3 regions of the Ketobacter alkanivorans genome follow, and region 3 is predicted to be linked to each of the others. Evidence: predicted binding sites of a transcription regulator. Region 3 holds the regulator's gene; each other region holds the start of a gene.

Region 1 (6,608 bases), 1.9 Mb from region 3:
GCCACCATTGTGTGTTTCATCAACATACAGGTTAATGGCGTCATTAATCTGCTGCTGCAGGCTGGATGGGGCCGCCTGCAGTGCAGTTGAGTACATGGCCAGAACAAGCAGCAGTGCGTGCCAGCAGGACGCTATAATTTCTTGATGCTTTCTGTTCATTTATCCAAATTGACCTATTCTAAATGAATGGTGAGTAAATACAGTTAGGCGACGCATTTTTGACGATCCGAACTGTGCTCAGTGAATCAAGCAAAGGGTATGCCGTAAACGGCGAATGCGGAGTTTTAATATGGCCGGGGTGCTGGATACAGTCGATCAACGAACCAAGCTGGTGGGCCAAAACCGGCTGGAATTGCTGCTGTTCAGGCTGGGTGATAACCAGATATACGGAATCAATGTGTTTAAAGTGCGGGAAGTTCTGCAGTGCCCAAAACTCACAGAACTGCCTCAGCGCAACCCAGTGGTTCGAGGCATCGCGCATATCCGTGGTGGCACTATTTCCGTAATGGATATGAATCTTGCCATGGGTAATGAGCCTCTGGATGACATCGAAAATTGCTTCGTCATCATATCGGAATACAACATGGCTGTTCAGGGCTTTTTGGTGAAGGCCGTTGAGCGCATTGTTAATCTTAATTGGGAAAACATTCATCCACCACCCAGCGGTGCGGGTAAAGGAAGCTACCTGACTGCGGTGACAGAGGTGGATAATCGTATTGTCGAAATCATCGATGTTGAAAAGATATTGTCTGAAGTTTCTCCCATGGAGGAAGAAATCTCTAACGATGTGATTCGTCAAGATACAGTCGATCAGGCCAGTGCCAGCGATCTGGCTGTATTAATTGCAGATGATTCCAGTGTGGCGCGTAAACAGATCAAGCGTTGTGTCGAAAAGGTTGGCGTTAAGACCCATGTGGTGGCGGATGGTCGCCAGGCACTGGATCACCTGCGCGAGCTGATTGATGCGGGAGAATCCATCACGGATCGCTATATCATGTTGATTTCCGACATTGAAATGCCAGAAATGGATGGCTACACATTGACTGCATCCATCAAGGAAGATCCGCGCACTCAAGACCTTCATATACTGTTACATACGTCCCTTAGCGGTATCTTTAATGAGGCGATGGTGAAGAGAGTTGGTGCGGATAACTTTTTGGCAAAGTTTAAACCAGACAGCTTGGCTGATCTTGTGCAAGAGCGGGTCAAAGATGCCTTGGCAAAACGCAATGGTTAGCCTGAATCAGGGATGATAAAAAACTAGCATGGTGTTTCCTTCTCGTGACAACTCTAGGTTTGCTGAGGGTGATTATGCCCAGTTTCGCCAATATCTTGAGAAGGCTTGCGGCATACTGTTGGGAGATAACAAGAATTATCTGATCGACAGTCGATTACGCAAGCTTCTGAAAGAACAGAAAATTGAGTCCCTTGCGGAATTGGTGCGTAAAATCGACGGCGTGAGTGCAAGGCATTTGCGCCAGGAAGTGATTGACGCCATGACCACCAACGAGACGTTATGGTTCCGTGATCGCCATCCTTTTACCTATCTTCAAGATTCACTTCTACCTGAATTAGCTAAAGCCCCTGGTGAAATCGCCATATGGTGTGCAGCCTGTTCCACAGGCCAAGAGCCGTACTCCATCTCGATTTGTGTGGAAGAAATCAAGCGTCGACACATGAGCCTTGCCAACAAGCAGATCAGAATTCTAGCTACAGACATATCAGCACGGGTGCTGGATCAAGCCAAAAAAGGAATCTATGAGCCGCTTGCCCTTAAGCGTGGCATGCCCGATGACAGACTCAAGCAGCATTTTAAGCCGCTGTCCGATGGCAGCTGGGAGATCGACCCCGCAATCAGGAAGCGTATTGATTTCCGCCCGATTAATCTTAAAGAGAACTTTGTGACGATCGGGAAGTTTGACGTGGTTTTTTGTCGCAATGTTCTGATTTATTTCTCGAGTGAGCTGCAACAACAGATTATTACCAACATTCATCGGGTGCTTAAACCCGGTGGCACGCTTTTTCTGGGTGGCTCTGAAACGCCCAAAGGCCTGAACGATTTATTCGACATTCAGTACTACACCCCAGGTGTGGCGTACATCAAAAAGTAGAGTTTTGCCGCTTTCGGTAATCCTTTGCCGCATTGCCTTGATAAAATCCCTCCGTTAAACGCTAACCCTATGATTTATAAGAGCTGATCGACTCTGGCACAAGGGTTGCTTTGTACTGTGTATCTACTTCCGCATTGCCAGTTTTATGGCATGTGACGACAGAACGAGAGTGATACATGGCGATCAGTATCGATAAACACATTGGGTTGTACCAGCATGCACTTGAGCTGCGCTCTCAGCGCGCCAATGTTTTGGCAAACAACATAGCCAACGCCGATACCCCGGGTTACAAAGCGCGGGATATTGATTTTCAGCAGATGCTGAAAGTGCGCATGGGGGAGACCGCGGATATTGTCCCGGTTGAATCAACCAGCGCCAACCACTTTATTGCAATACCTCAGGCGGACACCATAACCGGGTTGAAGTATCGAAACCCAACCCAGCCTGCGATAGATGGCAACACCGTGGACGCGCAAGCGGAAAAAACCGAATTTGCGCGTAACACCATGGAGTATCAAGCGGCCTTTGAATTTCTCAATGGCAAAGTCAAATCCCTGATGTCAGCTATTCGAGGAGATTAATTATGTCGCTACTAAATGTATTTGATATCGCTGGCAGTGGCATGAGTGCCCAAACTGTACGAATGAATACGGTGAGTTCCAATATTGCGAATGCCGAGAGCGTGAGTAGCAATACAGATCAAACTTACCGAGCCAGGGAGCCGATATTCAAAGCCCAACTGCAGGCGGCGATGTCGGGTCAGCCTTTCGATTTTTCGGCCAAACAACTGGATATGGGCGGCGGCGTACAGGTTCAAGGTATCGTAGAAAGTGATGCGCCTTTGCAAATGCGTTATGAGCCTCATCACCCAATGGCGGATGATAACGGGTATGTGTCGTATCCCAATGTAAATGTCGTGGAAGAAATGGCCAATATGATCAGCGCCTCACGCGCGTTTCAAACTAACGTAGATGTGATGAGTTCTGCAAAAACGATGATGCAGCAAGTGTTGAGCTTAGGCCGGTAACGGGGGGAGGATAAATCATGGCTATTAACAGCGTTGAAGCTAACAGTGTTCTGAATGATCTCTCTATTCGCAATAAACCAGAAAGTGAGAAGTCGGCCTCCCAGTCGGATAAGGACATGTTCATGCGCCTTCTGTTGGCGCAAATAGAAAACCAGGATCCACTTAAACCAACAGATCAAACCGATTTTGTAGCGCAATTGGCACAGTTCAGCTCGTTAGAAGGTATTCAGAATCTAAGTAACAGCGTGCAGGATATCGGCGCCATGTACCGATCCAGCCAGGCCTTACAGGCTACTGCTCTGGTGGGGCGGGAAGTGTTAGTGCCGGGTCAGGTTGGGTATCTGGAGCAGGGCAGTGAGATCAGCGGCATGATTGAGGCCAACCAAGCATCCGGCGACGTTATGATGGTCATTAAAGATGCTGCCGGCCAGGTTGTGGCAAATCGAGATCTGGGAAATATAGGCAGCGCTGAAACACCGTTTAGCTGGGATGGAACCAATAATCTAGGTGAGGATCTGCCCGCTGGCCTCTACTCAATATCTATTGAGGGCACGATGTCCGGTGAGAATGAAGCTTTGATAACCAGTATGTATAGCCGGGTTAACAGTGTCAGTATCGTCGATAATCAAGGCGGTATGCTGTTAAACCTGAATGGTGTGGGTCAGATTAATTCAAGTGAAATTCAAGAAGTACGATGATAGCAGGAGAAGGTCATGGGTTTTAATATTGCGTTAAGTGGACTGAATGCTGCGCAAGCGCAACTGGATGTTACCAGTAATAATATTGCTAACGTAGAAACGACAGGTTTTAAAGGTTCAAGAACCGCGTTTGGCGATATTTATGCGAACTCTGCGTTTGGCAACAGTGATACTGCGGTGGGTAATGGTGTGTTGTTGCAGCAGGTTCAACAGCTATTTGATCAAGGCAATCTCAATTTTACATCTCAAGCTTTGGATCTGGCAATCAGCGGTGAGGGATTCTTTGTACTGTCTCCGGATCAAATAAGTCAGGAGCGTGTTTACACGCGGGCCGGAAATTTTGGTGTTGATGAAAATGGATTTGTTGTGAATGCATCAAACCAGTATTTACAGGTGTTTCCGGTAAATGATGATGGTTCGGTAACGGCAACAGCTCTGTCCAGTACCACGCCTCTGCAATTGCCCGATACAGCGGGTGCGCCCCAGGCGACGGCTGAAGTGGAGATCGGTGTAAACCTGCCTGCCAATGCTACCAACTTGAACGTTGACGTGTTTGATCCGACCGACTCCAACACCTATTCCGCGTCTACATCTATCACTTTATACGATAGCCTGGGGGATTCGCACATAGCAACTGCGTATTTTGTTAAAGAGCCCAACTTGGGAACAAGTGGCCAGCAAAATACGTGGGGTGTTTTCTTGACGGTTACTGATGACACTGGTGGTGTAAACACCCTGGATGTTTATGATGGATTGGGTGGCGCTATCAGTTCGGAGGTTAACGCGAATGGTGTAGGCTATGGTGTTCTGGCTTTTGACTCACAGGGTGTGTTTCAAGGAACCGATCCTGGCGGCGGTATATTTACGGATCAATTTTCGTTTTTAACCAACGGTGCCGATACCACGCAGCAAGTATATTTTGATTTTGCCGGTAATCCACCAACACAATTTGCGTCGCCTTTCTCGGTTTCGGCGTTATCACAGGACGGTTTTACAATCGGCCGTCTTACCGGTTTGAGTGTGGATGACCAAGGTGTTATTCAGGCCACCTATTCAAATGGACAGACAACCGCCGTTGGCAAGGTTGCGTTGGCACGATTTTCTAATCCGCAGGGTATGCTGCAAATTGGTAACACTACTTGGCGCTCGTCTACAGCATCGGGAGAACCTATTCCTGGGGAGGCGGGCACTTCAAGTTTTGGTCTAATACAGTCTGGTGCTCTGGAAACATCCAATATAGATCTCACCGAAGAGCTGGTGACGTTAATAACGTCGCAAAGAAACTTTCAGGCCAATGCCAAGTCTATAGAAACCTCCAATGCAGTGACGCAGACAATCATTCAGATAAGGTAATAAAACCAGGCAAAAAAGATCCCTGCATAGCAGGGATTTTTTTTGCCTGAAAACTGGCAAGCGAATTGCACTTTTACTCAGTGAGACTTAATTCGATGAATTATTGACGGTGCAGGAATCGCTATGGACAAGTTCTTATACATCTCCATGACAGGTGCAAAGGAGGCTTTGGATGCCCAAAGCCTGCGAGCCAACAATTTGGCGAATGTATCTACCGCTGGCTTCAAAGCTGATTTTCACCAATACCGCTCGATGTCCGTGTTTGGTGAGCACCACCCATCCAGAGCTTACGCAATGAACGAGCGGCCCGGAACTGATACAGGTGCGGGATCTTATATGGAAACAGCCAGAGATCTGGATGTGGCGATAAAAGGTGATGGCTGGTTTGCAGTTCAGTTGCAGGATGGATCGGAGGCATACACACGAGCGGGTGACCTCAAGCGGGATGTAAGTGGGGCGGTTACGACAGGAACAGGATTGCCCGTTTTGGGCGATGGAGGCCCGATCGTACTGCCCGAATACGACAAGCTGGTAGTAGGGGTCGACGGAACGCTTTCTATAACAGGTCTAGGAGAGGATCCGCTATCTCTAACGCAGATCGCTCGTTTAAAACTGGTCAAACCGGATCAGCAGCAGATGGTGAAAGGGGATGATGGCTTGTTTCGTATGAAGGATGGCTCTGAACTCGAGTCTGATCCAGATGTGCAGGTTATCAATGGCATGTTGGAAGGATCAAACGTGAATCCTGTTAATGAGATGACGGCCATCATATCTCATGCTCGTCTTTTCGAAATGAATGTGAAGATGATGCAGGCCGCCAAAGAAATGGATGAGGCCTCGGCACGGATCCTGCAGAACTAATTACAACGACAGATAAATGTCATAGGAAAAGAATTAACGGCAATTTTTTTCCTCAACAAGGTTAAGCATTGCCAGCTTTATCGGAGTACAAGACATGCATTCAGCTCTTTGGGTAAGTAAAAGCGGATTAAGCGCACAGGATACTAAGTTAAAAACGATATCCAATAACCTTGCAAACGTGAGTACTACGGGTTTCAAGCGTGATCGCGCGGTGTTTCAGGATCTGCTGTATCAAATTAATCGACAACCTGGAGGTCAGTCCTCACAGAATACTGAATTGCCATCGGGGCTTCAGTTGGGTACTGGTGTACGCATGGTAGCAACTCAAAAAGAGTTCACCATGGGAAACATCGAGGTAACTGATCAGGGCCTTGATATGGCAATTAATGGTCGAGGATTTTTTCAAATTCTCATGCCAGATGGGTCGGTTAACTATACCCGTGATGGCAAGTTTCAAATTGATTCTACCGGTCAAGTGGTTACATCCGGCGGGTTTCCGCTTGAGCCTGGCCTGACTGTGCCTGAAGGTTTTCAGAATGTGACTATAGGCACCGATGG
Region 2 (6,608 bases), 660 kb from region 3:
CCATGAAGCAGGCCGGACTCCTGTAACGGCGTCGCCACGGTCACAAGGGTATACCAATAATCGAATTTTCCCGGAGTATTCAATGCAAATTCTGCGACCTGCGCTGATGATCACAGCGCTGCTTGCGCTTTCAGGTTGTTCCTATCTGTTCGGTGACAAGGGCCAGTTCCGCGAGCGTGCTTTGGATTATAAGCAAGCAGAAAGCGTAGCGCCTCTGATGGTTCCGGGCACGATGGACAGCAAACCCATCAAACAGCGTTATCCCATTCCCCGCATTGGCCAGGCGGATTTTTTTGAGCCTGAAGAAAGTGATTCTGTGCCGCGACCCCAATCCCTGCTGAATGTTAATGAAGCGGCCGGGCTGGAGCTGAGGCAGGATGGCGACAAAATGTGGCTGGTGGTAGAGCGCCCACAGGATGACTTGTGGTCTCAATTGACTGAGTTCGCAGCCAGTAATGTTTCCATTGATCGGTCGGATCGCAACGCAGGTTTGATTGAAACCGGCTGGCTGGCACCGCGACGACTGCCCAGTGAAGAAGGGTTTTGGAAGTCCGTCGGTCGCTTTTTCAGTTTTGGCGGCGGGGAGCAGCGAGATCGCTTTCAAATCCGCATGGAGCCAGGTAAAGCCGAGGAAACCAGCGTAGTGAGGGTCAATCATCTGCGTCTGAAAACACCATTACCAGAAACGATTGAGTGGCCACAGGTGCCCGACAACGTTGAGCTGGTAACCATCGTCTATGACGAATTAATGCTGTTTCTGGAGCAGGGCGGGCGCAAGGCGGGGGCATCGGTATTGTCTCAGGATCTGAAAGTGTTGCCTAAGTACACCATGACCCGAGATGGTAATGGTTACCCGATTCTTGTAATTAACTTGGATTTTAATCATGCCTGGTTGTCTGTAGGACAAGCCTTGGCCAAAGCCAAAGTCGGCGTGACGGATCTGGATCGTACCCTTGGCATTTACTATCTGTCCGAAAAAGCGACGGTGGTGGAAGATGACGAGGAAGTGGAAAAAGAATTGCAGTTGCGTCTGATCAGCTCGGAAAGCGGTATTCAGGTGGCGGTGCAGGTGGATGACGATACTTTGGCGCCAGAGCAACAGTCCGCTCGGATACTGAATAGGCTCAGGGAGCGTCTGGAGTAGTGCGATTTGCCTCCATCGGCAGTGGCAGTGAGGGTAATGGCACCCTGATCCAGGCTGACGGACAAGGGGCGATTCTGGTGGATTGTGGATTCTCTGCCCGGGAAGCCCTCTCCAGAATGGCCGGTTACGGATTGGTGGCTGAGGATCTGGCAGGTATTCTGGTTACTCATGAGCATACTGATCATATAAAGGGTGTTGCTCGGCTGGCGAACCGTTGCCGGGTTCCGGTGTACACAACCTGGGGCACCTGGGCCGCCAAGCTAAACGGCGTGTTGGATGATCAGTTGTTTCGGATGATTACGCCCCACGAGCATTTTCAGCTAGCGGGTCTGTCGATTCAGCCGGTTGCTGTTCCCCATGATGCACGGGAGCCTTGTCAGTTTGTGTTTGAACGACAGGGTACTCGGCTGGGGGTGCTCAGTGATGCTGGTAGCGTGACGCCCCATATGATTGAGTGCTATCAGAACTGCGATGCACTGATGCTGGAATGCAATCACGATTTGAAGATGTTGGCCGATGGCCCGTATCCTGCGTCGTTGAAGCGCCGGGTTGCTGGTCCGCTGGGGCACTTGAATAATCAGCAATCTGCAGACATGCTATCCCAACTGGAGCGGTCGGGTATGCAGCATCTGGTGGTGACCCACATCAGTCAGAAAAACAATCACCCGGATCTGGCAGTGGCAGCGTTAATAGAAAGCGGAGCGTGCTGCGAAGAGATCATCCGGGTAGCAACACAGAATGCAGGCCTGGATTGGATATCAGTGCAGGCTGAAACAGTCACGAATTAGATTAACCTTTATAGAAAGTAGGTGGTTTCACTATGGAAAAGCGCGAAGAGCTCTACAAGGGCAAAGCAAAATCGGTTTACACGACTGATGACCCCAAATCTTTGATCCTGTTGTTTCGTAATGATACTTCGGCCTTTGACGGCAAGAAGATTGAGCAACTGGATCGTAAAGGCATGGTGAACAACAAGTTCAATGCCTTCATTATGCAAAAACTGGAAGATGCGGGTATCGAAACCCATTTCAATCAGTTGCTGAATGATCAGGAAGCGCTGGTTAAAAACCTGAAAATGATGCCGCTCGAATGTGTAGTGCGCAATATTTCTGCAGGCAGCATCTGTCGTCGACTGGGCGTGGAAGAAGGTTTGGATTTGAATCCGCCGACTTTCGAGTTCTTTTTGAAGAACGATGACCTTGGCGATCCCATGGTGAACGAATATCACATCAAGAGCTTTGGTTGGGCTGAAAAGGAACACGTTGAGAAGATGAAAGAACTGACGTTTCAGGTGAACGAAGTTCTGAAGCAACTGTTCCTGGACGGCGGCATGTTGTTGGTGGATTACAAGTTGGAATTCGGGTTGTACGAAGGCCGTGTGGTGTTGGGCGATGAATTTACACCGGATGGTTGCCGTTTGTGGGATAAAGAAACCCGTAAAAAGCTGGACAAAGACCGTTTCCGCCAGGGGTTGGGGGATGTGGTTGAATCCTATGAGGAAGTGGGCCTGCGTTTAGGCATGAAGTTCGATTAAGCCAGAACCTGTTGCCACAAAAAAACCGCAGCTGTAATGGCTGCGGTTTTTTTGTTTTTATCGCTGGTGGGTCTTACGTTTAAAAATGGAAGGTAGCAGCAAGATAGGTGCCGTCCAACGTCACATCTGCGTCCAGGTCTTCCACGTCATCCAGTTCCAGAGCCATTTTCCGCATACCGGCTTCCAGGCCTAACCCAAATGCGAAGGTGTAGCCAACCTTGCCCCACAAGTCATACAGCTGAGCACCGCCGACACCGATCCAGTTACCTTCAACGCCAACGTAGAGGCCGGTTAAGGGCAGGTCGAACTGGGCTTTGCCGTACAATAGCGGTGCGGTGAAGTCCAACGTTTCCGATGCAGTGCCGGATACCAGAGGGCTGGATGCGCTTAATTCGCCATCAAATTTGCGCGCCGTTAACCCCAGATCCAGATTCACCCAGTTATCGAGCAGCTCGTAGTAAAAGGTAAAATCGTAATGGCTGACATCGAAATGGCTGTAGACCGGAGTTCCGGTGGGGAAGGTGATGCCGTCGAAAGTGATATTTTTGGTCAATACACTGCGTGCGCTTTCTTCTATCTCGGAGCGGGCCACGCGAATGTTGGGTAGAATCGGGATGCCGTGTTCGATGGCTATATACAGGTAATTGCCTGCGTCGCCTTCCAGGCCCAAGTCATCTTCGAAATCGACGGCGGTGCCACCGTCTTCCAAATCGGTAAAATCGCCGGACAGGTCATAATCAATACTGCCCCCTCCAACGTAAAGACCGAACAACGTATCGGCATAACTGAGGTTACTTAAACTGAGCCCCAATCCAACCAGGGTGGCGGTGGCGAGTGATTTCATGCGCTGCTCCATACGTAAAATTCCCTTTAATTAAAGCACAACTGGCTCAAAGGCCAACGAAAGTTGGCCGATATTTCAGTGCTTTGCGACGTCATTCAAGAATATGGCGCTTCCTGGCGCTGGAATTCACTTATATGTACGAGCCAGCTTATGCAGGCCACCGAGAATCACCTTCTCCAGAGCCGTTTTAACGATCAGGCCACTTAACGGAATAGGCAGCTTGGGTTCGAATTGAATGGTGTAATGCAGCTGGGTCTTACCGTTGCTCTCGCTGAACACCATGCGCCCAAGATGGTTTTTCAGCGGGCTGCCTTTGGTGATGGTGTATTCCACCAGTTTGTTGGGTTCGAACGCGGTTACTGTTTCTTCAAAATCGGCCATGGGGACAGGGGTGATACGGCGCACGGAGCCGATACCGTTCACGCTGCCTTGGCCGTCTTTTATTCGCTTCACTTTTGCATTCAGCACTTGGCCCATCGCCTCGTGGTCGGACAGGGTAGCGAAAACCGTTTCTACCGGGGCGTTGAATTCCACATTCATTTGAATAAATTGGCTGCTCATTTGTTTTGAAACTCCATTACAGTGTGCGGAAGGTGATACCGGCGGCATTCAACCGTTCAATGAGCGCTAGACCCATACCGGCACCCGGTGTCGTAACGCCGTATTCTTCCGGCAAGTTTTTATCCAGCGCCAGGCACAGGGCAGATTCTGCCAGCATTTTTGCGGTCTCGCCGTAGCCTGGATCGCCACCGGCCACCTCAGTCCAGACATGCAGGCCATCTGCTTCGCCGACAAAGTGCACTTTGAACCAGGATTTTTTACGTGTGCTCTCGCTGGGCCCCTGGCCGGGATCTTTCACCTGCAACAGTTTTTCGCGGCTGTATTTGAACTGAGAAAGCGCAACCAGGCCACCAGCGCCCACCACGCCGCCAATCAGTTTGGGCAGCTTTTTAACCAGAACATAATGGCCATAGATAAAATCAGGGCCAAATTCCTTGCGGGCAGCAGCAGTGCGTTTTACCACCTGTGGGTCAATGGTGGGGAAGGGGCAAGCCCAGGCTTTATGGGCACTCAGCCAGAACACTTTGGGCCCCATGACGCGGGTACGGCGGCGATCAGTAGGGCGGGTTTTTTTGTTCTTGTGCCACTCGCGGCGTTTTTTCTGATATTCCTTGAGGCGAGAGAACTGGGTAATCGCCGAGTGCCAGGTGCCGCCGGAAAAAGTCCCCTTGGCTTCGATAAAGCCTTCCACTTTCATGGGAGCTTTGCCGCTGCGCTCTTTTCCGATTAGTTTGTTAAGCTCGTGTACCGTGTACAGCGCCCCGAGGTCGTGGGGTATGCTGTCAAAGCCGCAGCAGTTGATGATCTTGATGTGCTTGGCTGCGGCCTGGTCGTGGTAGTCGTGTTCCAGGCCTTCTACGAATTCAGGCTCGCCAGTGAGATCAACATAGTGGGTACCGGCTTCTACGCAGGCTCGTACCAGTGGCTCCCCATATTTCAGATAAGGGCCAACGGTGGTGATCACAACTTTCGCTTGGGCGGCCATCTTCACCAAGCTGGTGTAATCGTCGGAGTTGGCCTCAATGGTGCCAATATCAGCTTTGCTGTTAAGCGCCATCAGGTCCTGTTTGCAGGCTTCCAGTTTGCCGCTGTTACGACCGGCAATGGCCAGCTTGATCTTTTTGGAGTGGGCGCACTGTACCAGATATTCTGCAGTGAGCTTGCCGGTAAACCCGGTGGCTCCGAATACCACAATGTCGAATGGCCGTTCAGAACCTTTGGTTGCGGCTTTGGTGGTCATGCTTTTCCCCTGTAATCAATTAAAAGCAATAAAAAATTGTGCTCTAGAGTAAGCTGGATGAATTATGGGTTTCAAGCATTTGGCGGCAGAAATTTGCGATTTATAAGCCAGCACCGAAACAGGCTGCGGGGTGATGTGTAACTGCTTGAAAATACTGCAATGAGTTGCAATCTATCCGCGGGTACTGGCGTTAAACAGTTGAGCTGAAACAAAACCTGTGACATTGTTGATGGCATGGGTATGCGTACTGCCCCATAAAGATAAATAACTATGACAGATTTCGTCCAGGGACGAGGAGGGTTTATGGTTGATAAGTCGGCAGTGGTTCGTGATTGCATGAGTCGTAAAGTGGTCAGTTTTGATGTCAAGGATGATGTGGGTGACGTAGTTGCAGTGTTGTTGGAAAATAAAATCACCGGTGCCCCGGTGTTGGATGACAACCGCAATGTAATCGGATTTATCTCAGAGCAGGATTGTATTAAGGAGATGCTCAATACGGCGTTCTATTGTGATCTGACCGCCAACGCCGGTGATGTGATGATCAAAGACGTGCTAACGGTTGATGTGGATACCTCCATTTCCGAATTAGCAGAACAGCTCACAACCAACAAGCCCAAGGTGTATCCAGTCGTCGAGCAGGGCAAGCTGGTTGGTATAATCAGTCGCTCTGACGTGCTTCAGGAATTGTATGACGCCAGCGTTCGCTGCCATCATTTGTCCGATAAGAAGACAGCGCTGTAAGGCGGCGTTGCGGGCGGCTCAAAGCAGTCGCTCGCCCGTCAGCTTGTTAGTGTAGAGGCCATCTGCCGAGCGCAAACTGGCCGTTGATAGCCCCCTTCGTTTTGTGATTTCCGAAAATGGCGGCATAATTTCCACTGATTCCGCTCAAAGTGACATTATGACCGCCGCTATTCATATCAAGTCCTCCCCACTTCGCTGGTCCCTGGGGCCTAAAGCAAAACACCATATTCAGCAAAACGGCTTCAGCGCTGATGACATCGGTCTGATGATTGGAGCATCCGGCGGCCCCAAATGGTTGGTGCTAGCAGGGTTGGATCGGGCGCTGTTCGGCGCTTTTATGCCCTCCCGCCAGAAGCCGCTGGTGACTTTGGCATCCAGTATTGGTACTTGGCGCTTTGCCTGTATGGCGCAGAAGCAGCCTTTGGTAGCGCTGGATCGATTTCTGGAGGCTTATCTGGCGCAGAGCTATCCTGACAAGGTAACAGTGCAGGACGTGTCTCGGGTGCTGGATGAAGTGCTTGGGCATTTGCTGGGGGAAACCGGG
Region 3 (6,608 bases):
GGTTTCTGGGGAAAAGCTTAAATCTTCATCGTAGCCATACAAACTACCATCTTCTGAGTCGCTAATCATTTGCCCTGCCACAATGTTGGCGAAGCCATCTATCCGGAGTTCCGTTGCCATGGCTGACCCGGCAGCGAGCCCCACAGCAGCAGCCAGCAGGCTGACCTTAAAGGTGTGTTTTTTCATCCTTTGCTCTCCTTGTTTTCGTGCAAATAGCTAAACACCTTTATAAGTTGTAGCTGATATGTAAAAAAATGCACAAAAAAAAGGCTTGCACCACTGATTTGGTGCAAGCCTTTTTGTAAAGCGCTGGAGGCTAGGCGTTACTTAGCGAAGTTTTCGTTCGCAAAATCCCAGTTCACCAGATTCCAGAAGCCTTCCAGGTATTTTGGACGGGCGTTACGGTAATCGATGTAGTAGGCGTGCTCCCACAGGTCAACAGTGATCAGCGGGGTGACACCGTCTTCAGTGATCGGGGTGCCAGCATTGCTGGTGTTGACGATGGCCAGTGAGCCATCAGCCTTTTTAACCAGCCAGGTCCAGCTGGAACCGAAGTTGTTCACGGCTGAATCGTTGAATTTGGCTTTGAAATCGGCAAATGAACCGAAAGCAGCATTGATAGCGTCTGCTACTGCACCAGTGGGTTCGCCGCCGCCATTGGGGCTGAGGCTGTGCCAGTAGAAGGTGTGGTTCCAGATCTGGGCTGCGTTGTTGAATACGCCGCCGGAGGAAGTCTTGATGATGTCTTCCAGGCTTTTGCCTTCGTATTCGGTGCCGGGAACCAGTCCGTTGAGTTTATCAACGTAAGTCTGGTGATGCTTACCGTAATGGAATTCCAGAGTTTCTGCAGAAATGGTCGGTGCCAGCGCGTCTTTTGCGTAAGGCAGTTCAGGCAAAGTGAAGGCCATGTTCATGTCCCCTCTTAAGTTAATGGTTGTCTCTACACACGGTTTAGAGGCAACACTTTAGCAGATTACTAGGGTATTTGTCAGACCTGTTGAGCGGCTAGCGAATTGATTTTTCTATTAAATCCATAGCTTTTGGCTATGAGAGGTGGTGTGGTTAGGTGTAGTAGAGTGTGGCCAGGCCAAGAAATGAGCAAAAGCCCACTACATCGGTCACCGTGGTTAAAATAACCCCGCCCGACAAAGCGGGATCGATGCCCATTTTATCCAATAGCATCGGCAGAGAGGCCCCGGCCATGGCGGCAATCAGCAGGTTGATGATCATCGCGGTGGCAAGTACGGCACCCAGCATGATGTCGTTAAACCAGAGGGTGGCAATGGTGCCCACTACGGCTGACCATAAGATCCCATTGAGAAACCCGACGGCCATCTCTTTGCTGATCAGCCAGCGAACGTTGGCTGATCCTACATGCCCTAAGGCCATGCCGCGAATGACCAAGGTGAGGGTTTGGTTGCCAGCGATGCCACCCATACTGGCGACGATGGGCATGAGCACGGCGAGCGCCACGACTTTTTCCAGTGTGCCTTCGAACAGGCCGATCATGTAGGAGGCGAGAAACGCAGTCAGCAGGTTGATGCCTAACCACACTGCGCGGCGGCGGGTGGTTTTCCATACAGGGGCGAAGGTGTCTTCATCCTCATCCATACCGGCCATGCTCATGAGGGAGTGGTCGGCACCTTCGAGGATAACGTCGACTACGTCATCGATGGTGATTCGGCCCAGCAGCACACCGTTATCATCCACCACCGGTGCGGTGACCAAATCCTCTCGTTCGAATGTCTGCGCTACTTCTCGGGCCGGGGTGGATGCGGGTATGGCTTTGGCATCGGTGTTCATTGCCTCGCGCACACTCATGCCGGGATCTTTGATCAGCAGTTTGGTGAGTGGCAGAATGCCGACAAATTGCCCGGTGCGATTGACTACGTGCAGGTTGTCAGTGGTGTCCGGCAGGGATTCATGGCGGCGCAGGTAACGCAGCACCACATCCAGCGATATGTCCGGGCGAATGGTGATGATGTCGGTGTCCATAAGGCCACCGGCAGTGTCTTCGGGATAGCCCAGGATGGTTTCGATGCGGTAGCGGTTTTGATCATCCAGTGAATCCAGTACCTGCCGCATGACGGTTTTGGGCAGTTCCTGCAACAGGTCGGCGAAGTCATCGGTGTCGAAGCCTTCGACCAGGCTGACAATGTCCTCTGTGTTGCGATGACGCAGAAAATGGGCAGCCAGTTCTTCATTTACGTATTGAAGAACTTCCCCTTCGTCTTCTTTGTCGATGAGCTGCCATAGCAGGTTACGGGCCCGCAACGGTGTGGATTCGATGAGCCTTGCCACTTCAGCCGGTGACATGCCCCGCAGCATGCGCCGAATTTCATCAAAGGCTCCGCTGTGGAGTGCATCCAGAAAGGCATGGAGCTGATCTTGGGTTTCATGGCTGGTTTGTGATTTGGCCACTGATCACCTCCTGTTGCTGGTATGTTAGGGTAGAGGGTATTCCTGAATTGGGTGGGCCATTCTAGCGAGTTGTGGATAAGATGACCAGAAGGAGCTTATTCGTCTTCGTCGAAGCGGTTGTTGATCAGGGTGGCCACGTGATCCCAGGCTTCTTCTGCGTCGGCACCTTTGATGGTGATCTGCAGTTCGGTGCCCTGACTGGCCGCCAGCATGAGAACAGACATGATGCTTTTGGCGTCGGCTTCTTGCCCGCTGCGGTTCAGTATTATTTTGCTTTCGAAGCGGGAGGCTGTGCCCACCAGTTTGGAGGCGGCGCGGGCGTGCAATCCCAGTTTGTTGATGATGGTAATGGATTTTTCCAGTTTCATAGTGGCTCACACAATTACAGCAGCCCTGATTAAAACAGCTTACAAGTCCCGGTGTCTAGCCTGAACATTGCCAAGGCGCGTTTTGAAGTACTGACACAGTTGTTCTGTGACGTACACTGAGCGATGTTGGCCTCCGGTGCAGCCAATGGAAACGGTCATGTAGCTGCGGTTGTTGGCAGCAAAGCGGGGCAGCCAGGTTTCTAGAAATGTGGTGAGGTCGTGCACCATCTCGGTTACCGGTTGATGGCCTTGCAAAAATTCCTGCACGCCTTGATCAAGGCCGCTTTGGCTGCGCAGCTGGCTGATCCAGTGTGGGTTGGGCAGGCAGCGCACATCGAATACCAGGTCGGCATCGGTGGGAATGCCATTTTTGAAACCGAATGACTGGAACAGTATGGCCATGCCATCCTGGTTTTCGGCCACTCGCATTTTGATTTGGTCGCGCAGTTCGTGCAGGGTGAGGTTGCTGGTGTCGATGATCAGGCTGGCGCTTGATGCTACCGGGTTCAGCATTTCCCGTTCGCGCACAATGGCTTCTTTGAGGGTGTTGGTGTCGTTACTGATGGGGTGGCGGCGACGGGTTTCGCTGAAGCGTTTTATCAGTGCTTCATCTCCGGCGTCCAGGTAGATAACCTGACTGTCGATGCCGTCTGCGGTTAGCTCTCGCAATACGTTGGGGAGTTTTTCCAGCTGGGTTACGCTGTTGCGGGCGTCTATGCCAATGGCAACTTCTTCGATGCGGGGGGCAGTGCGCGTTGCCAGCTCGCTCATCAGATCCCGCAACAATGTGACGGGGAGGTTGTCAACGCAGTAGTAGCCGATGTCCTCAAGCACGTGTAATGCAGTGGTTTTTCCTGATCCGGAGCGACCGCTGATTACGACCAGCTTCATGGCATATTACCTTTATACGGGAGTGACGAGGGCATCGTAGATGCTATCGGATGAATGTGCATTGCGCAGTGTGTTGCGGCGTGTTTCATCGTTAAACATGGCGGCGATTTTGGCGAGAACATTAAGATGTTCTTCATGCGCATCTTGCGGCACCAATAACACAAACAGCATGTCCACGGGTTCGTGATCAATGGAGTCGAAATCCACGCCACTTTCGAGTTTGATGAAGGCACCTATAACGTTGTTGCAATGCTGTGCACGGCAATGGGGGATGGCGATGCCTTTGCCCAGGCCTGTGCTGCCAAGCTTTTCCCTTGATATAAGACTGTCGAACAATTCGTTGGGGTCCAGTTCGGGGTACTGCTGGGCAATAAGCCCAGCAGCGGTTTCCAGAACTTTCTTTTTGCTGCCGCCAGGTACGTCTTCAAAAACCCGTTGCGGACTGATGATTTCAGCAAGTTCCATCGTTATCAATTAACCTTATTACAACCTTTGGAGTTAATCGCCTTGTTTACCAGCTCTTGGATTTTTCTTTGTGCTTCAGCACTTGGCGATCAAGTTTGTCGGTCATCATGTCGATGGCCGCATACATGTCTTCGGATTCGGCGTTGGCAAACAGGTCAGCGCCTTTTACATGAATTTTTGCTTCGGCTTTTTGTCGGTTCTTTTCGACACTCAGGATGGCTTGGATGCTGGTGATGTCGTCGGTATGGCGTTCGAGTTTTTGCATTTTATCGGCAACGTAGTCTTTCAGTGCGTCCGTAACGTCTACGTGATGTCCGCTGATATTGATTTGCATAGGCCACTCCTTAATCGTGGTTTGTTTTACTGCAACCCATTGGCTGGCGCGTTTGGGTTTGGTATAGCATCGGCCAGAAGGGCACCGATGATGTTCAACTCTGTATTCTATGACCAGAGGTCAAACCAATCGTTTCCTTTCATTGGAAGGGGGAATCATCATAGCCTCGCGGTATTTGGCGATCGTGCGCCGGGCAACCTTGATGTCCTGTTCCTCCAGTATGTTGGCAATTTTACTGTCGCTCAACGGTTTTTTTGGATTTTCTGCTGCAACCAGCTTCTTGATAATGGCGCGAATGGCGGTGGATGAACATTCGCCCCCCGAGGCAGTGCTGACGTGGCTGGAGAAGAAGTATTTCAGCTCAAATATGCCGCGGGGCGTATGCATGAATTTCTGTGTGGTTACTCGGGAGATGGTGGATTCGTGCATGCCTACGGCTTCGGCAATGTCGTGTAAAACCAATGGCTTCATGGACTCTTCGCCCTCTTCCAGAAAGCCGATCTGATATTCGACGATCTTGGTGGCTACTTTCAGCAGGGTTTCGTTACGGCTTTGTAAACTTTTGATAAACCAGCGGGCTTCCTGCAGGTTGTTTTTGAGGAAGGTGTTGTCGCTGCTGTTGTCGGCCCGCTGTATCAGGGAGGCGTAGCCACTGTTTACTCGCAGGCGGGGGGTGGCCTCCGGGTTCAGTTCTACTCGCCAGCGGCCTTTGTCTTTGCTGACAATGACATCGGGGATGACGTATTGGGTGTCATCGGATTCAATGCTGCTGCCTGGGTAGGGGTTCAGGGCCTGGATCAGCTCGATGGCGGCTTTTAAACGGGTTTCTGATAGCTTGCCCTTGCGCATGATGGTGGCAAAGTCGCGAGAGCCGAGGGCATCCAGAAACATTTCCACGACCAAAATAGCGTCTTCTCGGGTTGGGTCGCCTTTTGGCTCCTGTTTGAGCTGGATCAGCAGGCATTCCCGCAGGTCTCGGGCGGCCACACCGGGGGGATCAAATTGTTGAATGCGGTGCAGTACGGCCAGCACTTCTTCCAGTGAGATGGCGCTGCCGTCGTCGCCTTCTTCGGGTTCCAGTTGGATGCCCATGGCTTCCAGTTCGGCCTGCTGCAGGCGTACCAGGTCTGCCACTACGTCCTGCTGGGCGAGTACGCCGTCGCGGATGTCCTCTACGGATTGGGTGAGATAGCCTTTGGCATTGACGCCTTCAATGATGGCCATGGCGATCATGCGGTCCATGTCGGACATGTTGGTCAGGTTCAGCTGCCACATCAAGGAGTCATAGATTGATTCCGGGGCGCTGTTACGGCTGTCATAGTCGAAGTCATCGTCGTCGAAGCTGGTGCTGCCACCGGAACCTGCGGTGCCGTCGTATAAGGTATCCCAGTCGCTGTCCACGGGCAGCTCGCCGGGCATTTCTTTGCCTTCCAGGTCGACGGGGGCATCTTCGTTGGTGGTTGAGCTGGCTTCACTGCTGTCGCTGGACTGGGAAAAGTCCACGACAGGTTCTTTTTCGTTGGTGGTTTCGGTGCTTTTGTCGCTGGTATTTTGTTCGCTTGTGTCGCCGCTGTCGTTATCCGATCCTGACTCATCCACATCAAGTAGGGGGTTGGACTCCAGTGCTTCCTGAATTTCGGTTTGCAGATCCAGCGTGGAGAGCTGTAGCAAGCGTATGGCCTGCTGCAGCTGGGGCGTCATAGTAAGGTGTTGACCAATTTTGAGCTGTAAGGTTGGTTTCATTGATACCTAATTCAACTTCTTCAACGACCAGTTTTAGTGGGGTGTCACGGCCTTGTTGACGTTTTAGGCAGCCAATTATTGGCCTGTTTTCAACAGCTTAGTTGGGCCGTATTTCAACTGCGATGCTTTAATTGTAAGAGCAGTCAGCCCGCAAAGCAATTTACATGCCTGAAATTACTTAGAACTTTTACATATGAAATTGGTTGCCCAGATAAACCTCGCGTACTTTCTGGTTTTGCAGGATGAGTGAGGGCTCACCTTCGGCGATAATATGGCCCTCACTGACGATAAAGGCTTTCTCGCAAATGTCGAGGGTGTCCCGCACGTTGTGGTCGGTGATCAGTACGCCCAAGCCGCGATCCCGCAGATGGCTGATAATCTGTTTA

Evidence for each region. Region 3 encodes sigma-54, which starts transcription at its own class of promoters, with help from an activator protein. Its sites were predicted from a motif close to ANTGGCATNNANNTTGCTNT; they were not measured.
Region 1: flgB (flagellar basal body rod protein FlgB) is a predicted target of sigma-54. The motif match lies at 2,204-2,223, and genes of this name have one in related genera.
Region 2: Kalk_RS20085 (saccharopine dehydrogenase family protein) is a predicted target of sigma-54. The motif match lies at 5,529-5,548, and genes of this name have one in related genera.

Annotation. Positions count from the first base shown of each region.
Region 1 covers NZ_CP022684.1:987,698-994,305, reverse strand. Annotated here, with positions in the region: gene flgA (flagellar basal body P-ring formation chaperone FlgA) at 1-159, opposite strand, end outside; gene Kalk_RS04125 (chemotaxis protein) at 290-1,237, shown strand; gene Kalk_RS04120 (CheR family methyltransferase) at 1,266-2,111, shown strand; gene flgB (flagellar basal body rod protein FlgB) at 2,288-2,692, shown strand; gene flgC (flagellar basal body rod protein FlgC) at 2,695-3,138, shown strand; gene Kalk_RS04105 (flagellar hook assembly protein FlgD) at 3,156-3,836, shown strand; gene flgE (flagellar hook protein FlgE) at 3,852-5,189, shown strand; gene Kalk_RS04095 (flagellar basal body rod protein FlgF) at 5,313-6,050, shown strand; gene flgG (flagellar basal-body rod protein FlgG) at 6,145-6,608, shown strand, end outside.
Region 2 covers NZ_CP022684.1:4,682,124-4,688,731, forward strand. Annotated here, with positions in the region: gene dapA (4-hydroxy-tetrahydrodipicolinate synthase) at 1-26, shown strand, start outside; gene bamC (outer membrane protein assembly factor BamC) at 83-1,144, shown strand; gene Kalk_RS20065 (MBL fold metallo-hydrolase) at 1,144-1,932, shown strand; gene purC (phosphoribosylaminoimidazolesuccinocarboxamide synthase) at 1,965-2,678, shown strand; gene Kalk_RS20075 (TIGR04219 family outer membrane beta-barrel protein) at 2,758-3,522, opposite strand; gene Kalk_RS20080 (SRPBCC family protein) at 3,649-4,083, opposite strand; gene Kalk_RS20085 (saccharopine dehydrogenase family protein) at 4,100-5,323, opposite strand; gene Kalk_RS20090 (CBS domain-containing protein) at 5,627-6,064, shown strand; gene Kalk_RS20095 (patatin-like phospholipase family protein) at 6,222-6,608, shown strand, end outside.
Region 3 covers NZ_CP022684.1:4,022,749-4,029,356, forward strand. Annotated here, with positions in the region: gene Kalk_RS17180 (porin) at 1-186, opposite strand, end outside; gene sodB (superoxide dismutase [Fe]) at 324-908, opposite strand; gene mgtE (magnesium transporter) at 1,063-2,421, opposite strand; gene Kalk_RS17195 (HPr family phosphocarrier protein) at 2,517-2,789, opposite strand; gene rapZ (RNase adapter RapZ) at 2,829-3,680, opposite strand; gene ptsN (PTS IIA-like nitrogen regulatory protein PtsN) at 3,693-4,145, opposite strand; gene hpf (ribosome hibernation-promoting factor, HPF/YfiA family) at 4,192-4,479, opposite strand; gene Kalk_RS17215 (RNA polymerase factor sigma-54) at 4,600-6,222, opposite strand; gene lptB (LPS export ABC transporter ATP-binding protein) at 6,410-6,608, opposite strand, start outside.